Regions from separate parts of the Achromobacter deleyi genome, predicted to be linked through region 2. Evidence: riboswitches for the same ligand, from Rfam matches in the RefSeq annotation. Region 2 holds a riboswitch; the other holds the start of a gene.

Region 1 (7,562 bases), 1.6 Mb from region 2:
CCGTCCAGCTGGACCTGGCCAACCCGCCCGACGTCAAGAACCTGACGCCGCAGGAAATCGTGGTCAAGGCCATCAAGCAGATCGACGCCACCCTGATCATCTCCAAGCCGATGGTGCAGGACCTGATGGTGCAGTACGCCATCAAGAAGGACGGCATGGCCGCCGACAAGGCCGCCGCCGAAGCCGCCGACAACGTGCGCAGCATGTCGGGCATGGCCGAGATGTTCAACGTCGGCAAGAACGACGGCGACAACATCGTCGGCAAGTTCCACTTCGCCGACGGCATGGGCGACCTGAACGGCAAGAAGATCCCGGCCGACGAACTGTTCTCGGGCCTGCTCGGCGCGACCGGCATGAACAGCGCGATGGACGACGACGAAGACGAAGCGGAGCCGGCCGCCGGCGCCACCGCCATGGACGACGACATGGCCGCCACCAGCAACGCCGACGTGGTCAATGAATTCGACGTCGACGCGGTCGCCCACATGCTCGAAGACATGGGCTACAACACGCGCAAAACCGACGGCGACGAAGGGCCGGTCCTGATCCTGGATGCCAGCAGTACCGGCGCCACCGACCTGCGCCTGGAATTCCTGTGCAACGACTTCTCCGAGAAGTGCTACGACCTGGTGGCCACCGCGACCTACGCCAGCAAGAAGCCGGCCACGCTCAAGGCCATCAACGCCTGGAACCAGGAATACCGCTGGACCCGCGCCTACCTGGACGACAAGAACCAGGCCGTGCTGCAGATGGACATGAACGCCGAAGGCGGCATTGGCAAGAAGAACCTCCAGATCCTGCTGAACACCTACTTCAGCATCACCGAGGACTTCGCCAACACCGTCACGGCGGCGCCGGCCAAGAAGTAAGGCGGCCGCGCAAAAAACAAAACCCCCATCTTGCGATGGGGGTTTTTTTTGCCTGTCGCCAGGCGGGCCTCGAGGGTGCGCCCCGTGGGGCGAACCCTCATGCGGCATCAGGCGTAGGCTTCGATCGGCAGGCAGGCGCACACCAGGTTGCGGTCGCCGTAGGCGTTGTCCACGCGCGCCACCGGCGGCCAGTACTTGGCATCGCGCAACGACGCCACCGGGTACGCGGCCTGCTGGCGCGGGTAGTCGTGCAGCCATTCCTCGGCCAGCAGCATCTGCGCGGTGTGCGGCGCGTTCTTCAGGACGTTGTCCTCGCGATCGCGTTCGCCGCGCTCGACCTGGGCGATTTCCTCGCGGATCGAGATCATCGCCTCGATGAAGCGGTCCAGCTCGGCCACGCCTTCGGATTCGGTCGGCTCGACCATCAGCGTGCCGGCCACCGGGAAGCTCATGGTGGGGGCATGGAAGCCGTAATCCATCAGGCGCTTGGCGATGTCCTCGGCGCTGATGCCGCTGGTGTCCTTGAGCGGACGCACGTCCAGGATGCACTCGTGCGCCACGCGGCCGTTACGGCCCGCGTACAGCACCGGGTAGTGGTCGCGCAGGCGGGTGGCGATGTAGTTGGCGTTCAGGATCGCGACTTCGGTGGCGCGGCGCAGGCCGTCGGCGCCCATCAGCGCGATGTACACGAACGGAATCGGCAGGATGCCGGCCGAGCCGAACGGTGCGGCCGAGACCGGGCCCACCTTGGCTTCGCCGGGCAGCTTGCCCTGTTCGTTGACCACGCCCGGCAGGTACGGCGCCAGGTGCGCGCGCACCGCGACCGGACCGACGCCCGGGCCGCCGCCGCCGTGCGGGATGCAGAAGGTCTTGTGCAGGTTCAGGTGCGACACGTCCGAGCCGAACTTGCCCGGCTTGGCCACGCCGACCATGGCGTTCATGTTGGCGCCGTCCAGGTACACCTGGCCGCCGGCCTGGTGCACCAGGTCGCAGATCTCGGTCACGGCTTCCTCGAACACGCCGTGCGTGGACGGGTAGGTGATCATCAGCGCGGCCAGCTTGTCGCCGACCTGTTCGATCTTGGCGCGCAGGTCGACCAGGTCGACGTTGCCGTTGGCGTCGGACGCCACCACCACCACTTCCATGCCGGCCAGCTGCGCCGACGCGGGGTTGGTGCCGTGGGCCGACGACGGGATCAGGCAGATGTTGCGCTGGTGCTGGCCGTTGGCCTGGTGGTAGCCGCGGATCGCCAGCAGGCCGGCGTATTCGCCCTGCGCGCCCGAGTTGGGCTGCAGGCTGATGTTGTCGTAGCCGGTGATTTCGCACAGCGCGGCCGACAGGCGCGTGATCAGTTCGTCGTAGCCCTTGCTCTGCGAGGCGGGCGCGAACGGGTGCACCAGCGCGAACTCGGGCCAGGTGATGGGGATCATCTCGGCCGTGGCGTTCAGCTTCATGGTGCACGAACCCAGCGGGATCATGGTGCGGTCCAGCGCCAGGTCCTTGTCGGCCAGCTTGCGCAGGTAGCGCAGCATGTCGGTCTCGGACTGCACGCTGGAGAACACCGGATGCTTGAGGATGGCGCTTTCGCGCGCCACGGCGGCGGGAATGCCGCCGGCGGCGGCGGCGTCCAGCGCGTCGACGTCCAGTTCGACGTCATCGTGCTCCAGGCCGGCGGCGAACACGTTCACCAGGGCCTGCAGGTCGGCGGCGGTGACGGTCTCGTCCAGCGACACGGCCAGGCGGGCGCCGTCGACGCGGCGCAGGTTGACGTGCTCGCACTCGGCGGCCGTCAGGATGGCCGGGGTGGCCGGGCCGGTTTCCAGCAGCAGCGTGTCGAAGAAGGTGTCGTTGGCGACCTTGATGCCCAGCTTGCCGAGTTCGGCGCGCAGGATGGCGGTGTAGCGCTGCACGCGCTCGGCGATGCGGCGGATGCCGGCCGGGCCGTGCCAGACGGCGTACATGCCGGCCATCACGGCCAGCAGCACTTGCGCGGTGCAGATGTTCGAGGTGGCCTTCTCGCGGCGGATGTGCTGTTCGCGCGTCTGCAGGGCCAGGCGCATCGCCGGGTTGCCCTGGGCGTCCTTGGACACGCCGACCAGGCGGCCGGCCATGTTGCGCTTGAAGGCGTCCTTGCAGGCCATGAAGCCGGCGTGCGGGCCGCCGAAACCGAACGGCACGCCGAAGCGCTGGGCCGAACCGATGGCGATGTCCGCGCCCCACTCGCCCGGCGCGGCCAGCAGCGCCAGCGCCAGCAGGTCGGTGGCGACGGCCACCACCGCGCCTTGCGCGTGGGCGGCCTCGGCCAGCTTGCGGTAGTCGGCCACCGAGCCGGTGCTGTGCGGGTACTGCAGCAGCACGCCGAAGCACTCCGGCAGGCCTTCGGCCTCGTCGCCGATGGCGATCTCGATGTCCAGGCCCTCGGCGCGCGTGCGCACGACTTCGATGGTCTGCGGATGCACGTGGCGCGAGATGAAGAACACCGGGCTCTGCGACTTGGCGCCGCGGCGCGCCAGCGTCATGGCTTCGGCGGCGGCGGTGCTTTCATCGAGCAGCGAGGCGTTGGAGATGTCCAGCCCGGTCAGGTCGGCGACCATGGTCTGGTAGTTCAGCAGGGCCTCCAGGCGGCCCTGCGAGATCTCGGGCTGGTACGGCGTGTAGGCCGTGTACCAGGCGGGATTCTCGAGAATGTTGCGCAACACCACGTTGGGCGTCTGCGTGCCGTAGTACCCCTGGCCGATGTAGTTGCGGAAGACCTTGTTGCGGCCGGCGATCTGCTTCAGCTCGGCCAGCACGTCGGCTTCGCTGCGCGACGGCGGCAGCGCCAGCGGCGCCTGGCTGCGGATCTTGGGCGGCACGACTTCTTCGATCAGGGCGTCCAGGCTGGGGCTGCCGATCGCGGCGAGCATGGCGGCCTGGTCGGCGTCGGAGGGGCCGATGTGGCGGGGAATGAAGTCGGTGTGGGTGTCTAGGGCGCGCGACATGGGGGGATCTCGAGATGGCGGTGTCGTCGGAGGGACGGACGGTGATGCATGGACGGGCGGCGGCGCCAGCGCCGCGCCCGCCCTGACGGGCTTAGCCGTTGGCGACGGCTTCGTAGCCGGCCGCGTCCAGCAGCTTGTCGGCATCGGCGGCGTTGACCGGCTTGATCTTGAAGATCCAGGCGGTGAAGGCCGATTCGTTGATCAGGTTGGGGTTGCTTTCCAGCTCGTCGTTGAAGGCAACGATTTCGCCGGCCACGGGCGCGTAGATGTCGGAGGCGGCCTTGACCGACTCGACCACGCCGGCGGTCTCGCCCGCGTTCAGCTTGGCGCCGACCTTGACGTCGCCGACGAAGACCAGGTCACCCAGCTGGTCCTGGGCGGTATCGGTGATGCCGACGACGAACACGTCGCCTTCGGCTTTGACCCATTCATGGGACTCGGTGTACTTGCGATCGGTGGGCAGACTCATGGGAACTCCTGGGGGATTCGGATAAGGAAATGGTGTTGCGCGCCTCGCGCCGCCGGCCCTGCCCCAAGGGGCCGGCCAGCGCCGCGAAGCTTCGAGTTTACGAGTGTTCGACGGCTTTGCCGTTACGGACAAACGGCAGTTTGCAGACCAGCGCGGGCACCCACTTGCCGCGGATGTCGACCTCGACCGTGTCGCCCGCGGCCACGCCTTGCGGCAGGCGCGCGAAGCCGATCGAGACGCCCAGGGTCGGCGACATGGTGCCGCTGGTGAGCTCGCCCACGCCGTGCGGGGTGCGCACCGCCATGTGGGCGCGCATCACGCCGCGCTCCTGCAGTTTCAGGCCGATGAAGGCGGCGGGCGTGGCGAACTGCTCCAGCGCGTCGCGGCCGATGAAACGGCGCTCGGGGTTTTTCAGGGACACCGTCCAGGTCAGCGCGGCTTCGCCGGGCTGGGTCAGTTCGTCCATGTCCTGGCCGTACAGGTTCATGCCGGCTTCCAGGCGCAGCGTGTCGCGCGCGCCCAGGCCCGCCGGGCGCACGCCCTGGGCCGCCAGGTCGCGCCACAGTTGCACCGCCTCGGTGGCGGGCAGCACGATCTCGAAACCGTCTTCGCCGGTGTAGCCGGTGCGCGCCACCAGGGTGTCGTCGCCGACGCGGGCGGCCACGAACGGGGTCAGCGGCTCGCTGGCGGCCTGCCAGGCCGGACGCGCGGCCCAGACCTTGGCGCGGGCGTTGGGGCCCTGCACGGCGATCATGGCCAAGTCGCGGCGCGGCGTGATGGTGACGTCGAACTTGCCGGCCTGCCTGACGCGCTGCATCCAGGCCATGTCCTTGTCGGCCGTGCCGGCGTTGACCACCACGCGCCATTCATCGGCGGCGAAGAAGTAGACGATCAGGTCGTCGATGACGCCGCCCTGCGGGTTCAGCATGCAGGTGTAGAGCGCCTTGCCGGGCACGGTCAGCTTGGCTACGTCGTTGGCCACCAGGCGCTGCAGGAAGGCGAAGGCGTCGGGGCCGGTGACGTCGGCGTTGAGCATGTGCGACACGTCGAACATGCCGGCGTCCTGGCGCACCGCGTGGTGCTCTTCCAGTTGCGAGCCGTAGGCCAGGGGCATGTCCCAGCCGCCGAAATCGACCATGCGGGCGCCGGAGGCGATGTGTTCGTCGGCCAGCGGGGTGCGTTTGAGGGTTGCGGACATGCGCGGGTACTCCGGAGCGGCAGCGGGGCCAGGGTTACGGAATGCCGCCGGCGGACAGGAAACGCCCGCGCAACGGCTGAATTTTCCGCCCCTCTGTCCTTTTGCCTGAGAGTTGCCCCGCGTGGCGGGTTTGCACCTTCGGCGCCTGGGCTGCGCGCTATGTCCCTATTTGGGCAGCGGCGCCAGGTCTCTCCAGAGTGCTGCTTTGCCGCGTCCGCGCGGTAAAAACCGGGACAGGGCAAACATGCGCGGTATGGGATACCTGAGCGATTCTGGGCGAATTGCGCCTTCGGCGGCGGCCGCGGACGGCCGCTCTCTCCCGCAACATGCGTGACAGCGCCGAAAGCATACCGCGAAACGCAGTTCCGTTGTTGATCCGCGGCCTCGATCCGAGGCCGCGGGCCGGCCCCCGCGAGGCGGCCGCTCAGCCCAGCGCGGTGTCCAGCAGCATCATCAGCACGAAGCCCAGCATCAGCCCGCAGGTGGCGTAGACCTCGTGCCCCTTGCGGTGCGATTCGGGGATGATCTCGTGGCTGATCACGAACAGCATCGCCCCGGCGGCGAAGCCCAGCCCCCACGGCAGCAGCGCCGCCGACCAGCCCACCACCGCCGCGCCCAGCACCGCGCCGACCGGCTCGACCAGGCCCGACAGCATGCCCAGCGCCACCGCGAACGCGCGCTTGTAGCCGGCGGCGATCAGGGCCACCGCCACCACCAGCCCTTCGGGAATGTCCTGGATGGCGATGCCGGTGGCCAACGCCGTGCCGCGCACCGGATCGTTGCCGGCGTAGCCCACGCCGATGGCCAGGCCCTCGGGCAGGTTGTGCAGCGTGATCGCGAAGACGAACAGCCAGGTGCGGCGCAGGCGGTGCGCCTCGATGCCCTCGCGGCCCTTGATGAAATGTTCGTGCGGCAACAGCCGGTCCATCAGCAGCAGCACCGCCGCGCCCAGCAGGATGGCGGCGCCCACCGTCAGGCCCGCGCCCCAAGGGCCGGCGCCCTGGGCCTCGGCCGCCGTGATGCCCGGCGCCACCAGCGAAAAGGCGCTGGCCGCCAGCATCACGCCGGCGCCGAAGCCGAACATGCTGTCCTGCATCTTCTGCGGGATGGTGCGCGCGAACAGCACCGGCAGCGTGCCGGCCGCGGTGGCGCCGGCCGCCACCATGCCGCCCAGCAGCGCGTCGGCCACGTGCGGCGCATTGGCATCGAAATAGACCCACGCCTGGTGCAGGCCCAGGCAGGCGACCAGCACCGCCAGCGTCCACACGCTGACGCTGGTGGCCGCGGGCCGGATGCGATGACGGCTGAAGGTGTTCATGGACTGCTGGCCTCCGCGCAACCCGGAATCAGCCCACGGCGGCGGCGTAACGGCGCGCCACCTCGGACCAGTCGATCACGTTGTAGAAGGCGCCGATGTATTCCGGCCGGCGGTTCTGGTACTTCAGATAATAGGCGTGTTCCCACACATCCAGCCCCAGGATCGGCGTATTGCCCTGCATCAGCGGGCTGTCCTGGTTGGCGCTGCTTTCCACCACCAGCTTGCCGGCCGGCGTCACGCTGAGCCAGGCCCAGCCGCTGCCGAAGCGCGTCAGCGCCGCCTTGGTGAAGGCTTCGCGGAAGGCCGCGTGGCCGCCCAGTTCGGCGTCGATGGCGCGGGCCAGCGCGCCATCGGGCTCGCCGCCGCCCTGCGGCGACATCACCGACCAGAACAGGCTGTGGTTGGCGTGGCCGCCACCGTTGTTGCGCACCGCGCCGCGGATGGCCTCGGGCAGTTGGTCAATGCGCGCCACCAGGGCGTCGACCGGCTCGTCGGTGGCGATGCCGGCGCCGTCCAGCGCGGCGTTCAGGTTGTTGACGTAGGTCTGGTGGTGCTTGCTGTGGTGGATTTCCATCGTCAGCGCGTCGATGTTGGGTTCGAGCGCGTCGTAGGCGTAAGGCAGGGGCGGCAAGGTGTAGGCCAAGGCGGTCTCCGTCGGGCGACGCTGCCGGTGATGACAAGCGTCTGATTTTTAGAAATACAAATGATAGGTATTTTTATTTGATAT
Region 2 (7,562 bases):
CGTGATCGACGATGAATCGCTGATCGACGGCCTCGAGCCGGACTTCGCCGCGCTGGCGGCCTTCGACGTGCGCGGCGTGGCGGTGACCGCGCCGTCCGCGCGCCACGATTTCGTGTCGCGCTGGTTCGGCCCGCGGGTCGGCGTCAACGAAGACCCGGTGACCGGTTCCGCGCACACCTCGCTGGCGCCGTACTGGGCGCAGCGGCTGGGCAAGACGGTCCTGAGCGCCGAGCAGGGCGGGGCGCGCAAGGGGCAGCTGCGCTGCGAGGTGCGCGACAACGGTCGCGTCATCATCAGCGGCCAGGCCGCCTTGTACCTGCGCGGCACGATTTTCCTCTGATGCGGCGCGGCGCCGGCCGCCATTACCGAAAACCTATCGCCTCATCAGCACTTCAAATACGCCCCGCGCCGGGGCGCGCCTAGAATCTGCCGTCACAAGATCAAGGACCGGCGCGCCTCGCGCCGCCGGTCACGACAACGAGGAGACGCAGGGCATGGATGCGGTGTGGATAGTGGCGATCGGCGCGGCCGCGGCGGGCTTCGTGCAGGGGCTGTCGGGCTTTGCCTTCGGCATGGTGGCCATGTCGTTCTGGGCCTGGGTGCTGGACCCGCGGCTGGCGGCGGCGCTGGCGGTGTTCGGCGCGCTGACCGGGCAGCTGCTGGCGGTGTTCTCGGTGCGCCGCGGCTTCAACTGGCCGCTGCTGTGGCCGTTCCTGCTGGGCGGGCTGGCCGGCATCCCGCTGGGCGTGCTGGTCCTGCCGCACCTGGACATGGACTGGTTCAAGGCGGTGCTGGGCGCGCTGCTGGCGCTGTGGTGCCCGGTGATGCTAATGGCGCAGCGCCTGCCGCGCATCGGCGGCAACCGCTGGGGCGACGGCGCGGTGGGCCTGGTGGGCGGCGTGCTGGGCGGCATCGGCGGCTTCGCCGGCAGCGTGCCGACGCTGTGGTGCACGCTGCGCGGCTTCAACAAGGACACGCAGCGCGCCGTGATCCAGAACTTCAATCTGTCGATGCTGTCGGTGACCATGGCGATCTACCTGGCCACCGGTATCGTCACGCGCGACATGGCGCCCATGTTCGCGGTGGTGGCGCCGGCCATGCTGATCCCCACGCTGCTCGGCACGCGCCTGTATATCGGCATTTCCGACGTGACGTTCCGGCGCGTGGTGCTGGGGCTGCTGACATGCTCGGGCCTGACGCTGCTGGCGTCGTCGGTGCCGCAACTGCTGGCGCGCTAGCCGGCCGGCGCGGGGCGGCCGGCCGTTCGGCCTGTCTGCGTTCCGTCCTGGCCGACCTGTTCGGCCACGAACGCCAGCAACGCCCGAGTCTTGGCGGGCACGTGGTGGCGTGACGGGTAGTAGGCATGCAGGGGAAAGCGCAGGTCGGCCCAGTCGGGGAACAGGCGCACCAGTTGTCCGGACGCCAGGTAGCGTTCGGCGCCCAGTTCGAACAGTTGGGCGATGCCCTGTCCGGCCAGGCAGGCGCTGTGGACGGTGCCGGGATCGTTCACGGTCAGCGCGCCCCGCGGCTTGACGACCAGCTGGCGGCGGCCCTGGCGGAACTCCCAGGGAAAGGTGCCGCCCGCTTCCGGCTCGCGGAACAGGATGCAGCGATGCGCGCCGTGTTCCAGGTCGCGCGGATCCTTCGGCTTGCCGAAGCGCTGCACGTAGGCGGGCGCGGCCATCGCGAAGACGCGCGTCTCGAACAGCTTGCGGGCCACCAGTGACGAGGCCTGCGGGTGGCCGAAACGCAGCGCCAGATCGAAGCCGTCGGCGACCAGGTCGCCGAGCCCTTCGCGGCAACGCAATTCCACTTCCAGTTCCGGATGGCGATCCAGGAACGCGCCGATGCCCGGACCGAGAATGAGCTGGGCAAACAGCGGATCGACATTGACGCGCAAGCGCCCGCGCACCGACCGCGCAAGGTCGACGGCGTTACCCGTCGCCTCCTCCAGCGCGCCGATCAGCGGCATCACCGTCTCATAGAAGCGGCGCCCCTCATCGGTCAGGCGTACCGAACGCGTGGTGCGCTCGAACACCCGGATGCCAAGCCGCTGCTCGAGCCGCGCGATGGCCCGGCTGACGCCCGATTGCGACATATCCACGGCCTCGGCGGCCGCGCTGAAGCTGCGGGTATCGACCACCGCCGCCATCACGTCCATGCCTTCGAGAAGTTGAGTATCGAGCGTGCGCATTGATGCTCCAGAGTCATGAATGTTATGTGTTCCATGCTATCGCAATTCGGGACCGTGAATTCCACAATCTCGCCTGTCCGGGGTTTCGGGCGCCGCCCGCCCCATTCACTTCCTTTCTCTGGTGGAACGATTCATGGAATTCACGATTAAACCCGCCGGCCCGTCCTCATCGGGCGACGGCGCGCATCCGCCGCACGGCGCCTCGCTGTCGAGGGCGCGCAGCGCCGCCGCCGTGCTGGCGCTGAGCCTGGGATGCTTTTCTTTCGTCAGCACCGAACTGATGCCGGTCGGCGTGCTGCCCGCGATGGCTTCGGGGCTGGAGGTCTCGCTGGGCGAGGCCGGCTACCTGGTGTCGTGCTTTGCCTTCGTGGTGGCGCTGACCGCGACCCCGCTGACCGGGTTGCTCGGGGCCATCAACCGCAAGGCGCTCATGGCCCTGTTGCTGGCGGTCTGCTGCCTGGGCAACCTGGTCACCTACCTGGCGCCCAGCTACGCTGTAGTGCTGGGAGGGCGGGTGCTGGTGGCCGCCGCCATCGGCGTGTTCTGGTCGACCGCGGTGGTGACTGCCGTGCACCTGGTGTCCGCCCGCAACGCGATACGGGCCACCTCGATCGTCTTTGGCGGGGTATCGCTGGCCACGGTGCTGGGCGTGCCCGCCGGCACCATCCTGGGCGAACACCAGGGTTGGCGCGCGGTGTTCGCGGCGCTGTCGATGCTGAGCCTGTGCGTGTTCGCGGTGGTGCTGTGGTCGGTGCCCGCGGTGCGGCTGTCCAGGGCGACGATACGCGGCGCGATGCGCGGCATCCTCAGGAGCCGGGCCTTGCTCGCGGTGTTCGGCGCGACCGCGCTGATCGTCACCGGCAATTTCCTGGCGTACACCTACATCGCGCCCTATCTCGAACAGGTCGCACGGCAGTCGCCGGCCGACATCAGCCTGATGTTGTTGCTGTATGGCGCGGCCGGCGTGCTGGCCAATTTCGCGATTGCGCCATTGGCCGCGCGCGCGCTGCGCGCCAGCCTGGCGCTCGTCACCGCGATGCTGGCCGCCAGTCTGCTGGCCATGCACCTGGCGATCGACAGCCACGCGGCCATGGCCGCCATGATGGTGCTGTGGGGCGCGGCCTACGGGGCGCTGCCGGTGCTGTTGCAGACGTCCGTCTTCAATGGCGCCGCGCGGATCGAGGGCGGGGCGGATGGCGCCACCTCGATCAACGTCGCGGTCTTCAATGCGGCCATCGGCCTGGGCGCGCTGGTCGGCGGGCTGCTCATCAACGGGGCGGGTCCCGCGCGCATTCCGGTCGCGGCGGGCGCGTTTGTCGTGGCGGGGCTGGCGCTGGTCATCGCCAGCGGCCGGCGGGCCGCCTGATCTTCAAGCTTCGCGAGGGCTGCCGGATTGACCGCACCAGGCACGGCGGGCTATGTTCGCCGGAACATCAAATCCGGCTTGAAGATCATGAACCCTTCCCGCATGCTGCCCGGCACGCGCGCCCTGCGGACTTTCGAGGCCGCGGGGCGGCTGCTCAACTTCACCCGCGCCGCGGACGAGGTGGGCCTGACGCCCGCGGCGGTCAGCTATCAGATCAAGGAAATCGAGGACCAGCTGGGCCTGGTGCTGTTCACCCGCAGCAGCCGCAGCATCCAGCTGACGCCGGCCGGCGCGGTCCTGCTGGAAGCCGCCGCCGACGCGCTCGATGGATTGCGGCGCGCGGTCGGCCGCGCCCAGCGCATGGCGCGCGGCGCCGGCCACCTGCGCCTGTCGCTGGAGGCGCGCTTCGCCACTCATTGGCTATTGCCGCGCCTGGCGCGCTTTCGAGCGGCCCATCCGGGCCTGGAACTGACGTTCGACATCAGCGACCAGGTGCGCGATTTCGAGGTGGACGACATCGACGCCGCGATCCGCTTCGGCGCGGGCCGCTACCCGGGTACGCGGGCCGACCGCCTGTTCGCCACGACGCTGGCGCCGATCGCCAGTCCCGCCTTGCTCGCCAGCGGACCCGCCATCGCCTCGCCGCGCGACCTGGCGCACTATCCCTTGTGTCACGTCGATTGCGTGGCCGAGGGCATGGTCTGGCCGGACTGGCGGATGTGGCTGGCGGCGGCCGGCGTGGCGGACGTCGACGCCAGCCGCAGCCTGGCCTTTCCGGATTCCAGTCATGTGGCGCAGGCGGCGCTGGACGGCAGCGCCGTCGGCCTGCTGGAACCGGCCATGGTCGAGGCCGATCTGGCTCGCGGACGGCTGGTCAGGCTGTTCGATATCGACGTCGGCATGGCGCCGGACTTCGCTTATTACCTGGTCTATCCGCAAGGCAGCGCGGAGGATGCGCGGGTGCTGGCGTTGCGGGATTGGCTGCGCCAGGAAGCCGGGACGTTGGACCTGGTGCGGTGACGACGTTCACGAGCGTTCAATCCTCGTCGTTTTCGTCCATGTCATCCAGTCGGGCAAAGACTGCTTTTGCAGGAGACGTTCGGCCTGCCTCGATTTCCTGTTGTCCTTGCAAGAGGATTTGAAGGAGCGCTTGGGCTTGCTCTTGCAGGGGTTCGAGGTGGATATCGTCAGGCATTATCGTGACGCTGCGTTGAGGTCTTGGGGGCAGTTGTCCGTGAATCGCAGGCGGACAAGATGCGACGGGCGAGTTTGGGGCTGCCCATCGCCTTGTCATTGGCAGCCGCGAGCTTACAACGGCCTCATGACCGTTCCAAGCGCCTGCAGGTAGCCTTCAGTCTGACATCAAGGCAGCGCCACCGCCTCCCTGACGCTCGCCGCCAGCATCTGCGCCGTCGCCGCCGACAGCGTCCAGCCCAGGTGTCCGTGGCCGGTGTTGTAGAAGACGCCCGGTCGCTTGCCCGGGCCGACGCGCGGCATCATGTCGGGCATCATCGGCCGCAGGCCGCACCACGGCACCACGCGCGCGGTGCGCACGCCGGGGAAATGGCGGCGGGTCCAGTCCACCAGGGGCTGGATGCGTTCGGCGCGGATGTCCAGGTTGAAGCCGTTGAACTCGGCGGTGCCGGCCACGCGGAAGCGCTCGCCCAGGCGGCTGGTGACGATCTTGGCGGCCTCGTCCAGCAGGCTCACGGTGGGCGCGGCCGCCTGGCTCGCGGCGTCGTCCAGGTGCACGCTGATCGAATAGCCCTTGACCGGGTAGATGTTCAGGCGGTCGCCCAGTTGCCGCGCGAACTGGCGGCTGGCGGCGCCGGCGCAGACCACGATGGCGTCGGCCTCGTGCTGTTCGCGCCGCGCGCCGTCCTCGCGCGCCACGTCCAGCACGTAGGGCAGGCCGTCGCGGCTGATGGCGCGGATGTCGGCATCCTGTTCGAAACGCACGCCGCGCCGCAGGCACGCCTGCGCCAGGCCGCTGGTGAATTTGTGGATGTCGCCGGTGGCGTCGGACGGCGTGTAGAAGCCGCCGTGGCAGGGCGTGCTCAGCGTCGGTTCGATGCCGCGGATTTCCTCCGGCGTGACGGCGTGCCGCTCCAGCCCGCCCTCGCGCAGCAGCGCGTTGGCGCGGCGCGCGGTCTCGAAGCTGGCGGCGTCGTGATAGATGTGCAGGATGCCGCGGCGTTGCAGGTCGAAGTCGATGCCTTCCTCGACCGCCATGGCGTACAGGTGCTCGCGCGCCTCGATCGCCATGCGGGTGGTGGCGATGGTGTTCTGGCGGTAGTTGCGGATCTGCCCCATGAACTGGGCCAGCCACGAATACTTGTGCCAGCTCGGCCGCGGGTTGAGCAGCAGCGGCGCGTTGTGGCGGCCGAGCCAGCGCAGGCCCTTCATGACGGTGGCGGCGCTGTTCCAGACTTCGGCGTTGCTGGCGGACAGCTGGCCGCCGTTGGCGTAGGAGGTCTCCATGGCGGGATAGCGTTGGCGGTCGTAGACGGTGACGTCGTAGCCCAGTTTGCTCAAGGCGTAGGCGGACGTGACGCCGGTGATACCGGCGCCGATGATGGCGATGCGGGGCATGATGGCTCCAGATGGCATGGCCACGACCCAACGGCCGCGGCACCCCATCTGTCTCTGTACCTGAGAGCTTCACCCGCGCGCGGTGGCGCGGGTTCCCCTTCGGTGGGCGCCAGGCGCCTCTCTCCAGATTGTCTAGACCGCGCAGTCCTGTTGCCTGAGAGTTTCCGGGGCGGTTGCTCCGTCGGCGCCCGCCACGGGGGACGGGACTCTTCTGCGGGGTTTTGAATCGACGAAACCGAGAATAGCCAAAATTCGTCGCGCGCGGCACTCAGGGTTAATACCAGGGTGGCGCGGGATTGGCTCTACACTGGGCGCCGACCCGCCGGCACGCGCCGGCCAAGAAAACGATAGGACGATCTCGCATGCGCGCTCCGGCAATGCCTCGTGTTTCCCCGCGGTCCACGACCCCTGCGTTGGCCCTGACCCTGGCCCTGAGCCTGATGCTGGCCGGCGCCGCCTCGGCCGGTCCGGCCGCGACGCCGGCCGCCTCCCCGGCCGCCGGCGCACAGGCGCCCGCCGCCAGGTCATCCACGGCGCCGGCTGCCGCACCCGCCAAGGCCGATCGCGCCACGGCCGCCGTCGACGCCGCGGTGGCCGACGTCATGCGCCAGTACGGCATCGCCGGCATGGCCATCGGCGTCAGCCGCGACGGCGAGCAGCGCTTCTTCAACTACGGCGACGCCTCGCGCGCGCCGCGCCGCGCGGTCTCCAGCGACACGCTGTTCGAGCTGGGCTCGATCAGCAAGACCTTCACCGTCACGCTGGCCGCCTACGCGCAGGCCACGGGGCGCCTGTCGCTGGCCGACAGCCCGGCCAAGTGGGTGCCCGAGCTGCAAGGCAGCGAATTCGCCAAGCTGACGCTGGTGAACCTGGCCACGCACACCGCCGGCGGTTTCCCCTTGCAGGTGCCGGACGCGGTGCAGACCATGGCGCAGCTGATGGACTACCTGAAGGCCTGGACGCCGCAATACGCGCCCGGCACGCGGCGCACCTACGCCAATCCCGGCATCGGCATGCTGGGCGTGGTGGCGGCGCGCGCGCTGGGCGAGCCCTACGTGGTGGCGATGGAGCAGCGGCTGCTTCCCAAGCTGGGCCTGCGCGACACCTACCTGGAAGTGCCGCCGCGCAAGATGCCCGACTACGCCCAGGGCTACGACAAGCAGGACGCGCCGGTGCGCGTGAATCCGGGCGTGCTGGCCGACGAGGCCTACGGCGTGAAGTCCAGCGCCCGCGACATGCTGCGCTTCGTCGAGATCAACCTGGGCACCGCGCCGGTCGATGCCACGCTGCAGCGCGCCATCGCCGAGACCCACACCGGCTATTACCAGCTGGGCGCGATCACGCAGGACCTGATCTGGGAGCAGTACCGCTATCCGGTGTCGGTGGACGATCTGGTGCACGGCAATTCCG

What was found. Region 2 has a riboswitch for glycine ahead of I6I07_RS18230 (D-amino acid dehydrogenase). Riboswitches for the same ligand answer to the same signal wherever they lie in the genome.
Region 1: another riboswitch for glycine. It lies ahead of gcvT (glycine cleavage system aminomethyltransferase GcvT); the one in region 2 lies ahead of I6I07_RS18230 (D-amino acid dehydrogenase).

Annotation. Positions count from the first base shown of each region.
Region 1 covers NZ_CP065997.1:2,425,056-2,432,617, reverse strand. The annotation lists gene I6I07_RS10960 (DUF945 family protein) at 1-869, shown strand, start outside; gene gcvP (aminomethyl-transferring glycine dehydrogenase) at 977-3,850, opposite strand; gene gcvH (glycine cleavage system protein GcvH) at 3,942-4,319, opposite strand; gene gcvT (glycine cleavage system aminomethyltransferase GcvT) at 4,417-5,517, opposite strand; glycine riboswitch at 5,601-5,723, opposite strand; glycine riboswitch at 5,757-5,849, opposite strand; gene I6I07_RS10940 (ZIP family metal transporter) at 5,942-6,835, opposite strand; gene I6I07_RS10935 (superoxide dismutase) at 6,864-7,478, opposite strand.
Region 2 covers NZ_CP065997.1:4,008,567-4,016,128, forward strand. The annotation lists gene I6I07_RS18205 (PhzF family phenazine biosynthesis protein) at 1-340, shown strand, start outside; gene I6I07_RS18210 (sulfite exporter TauE/SafE family protein) at 495-1,238, shown strand; gene I6I07_RS18215 (LysR family transcriptional regulator) at 1,235-2,194, opposite strand; gene I6I07_RS18220 (MFS transporter) at 2,328-3,560, shown strand; gene I6I07_RS18225 (LysR substrate-binding domain-containing protein) at 3,648-4,580, shown strand; gene I6I07_RS18230 (D-amino acid dehydrogenase) at 4,923-6,152, opposite strand; glycine riboswitch at 6,197-6,283, opposite strand; glycine riboswitch at 6,285-6,376, opposite strand; gene ampC (class C beta-lactamase) at 6,530-7,562, shown strand, end outside.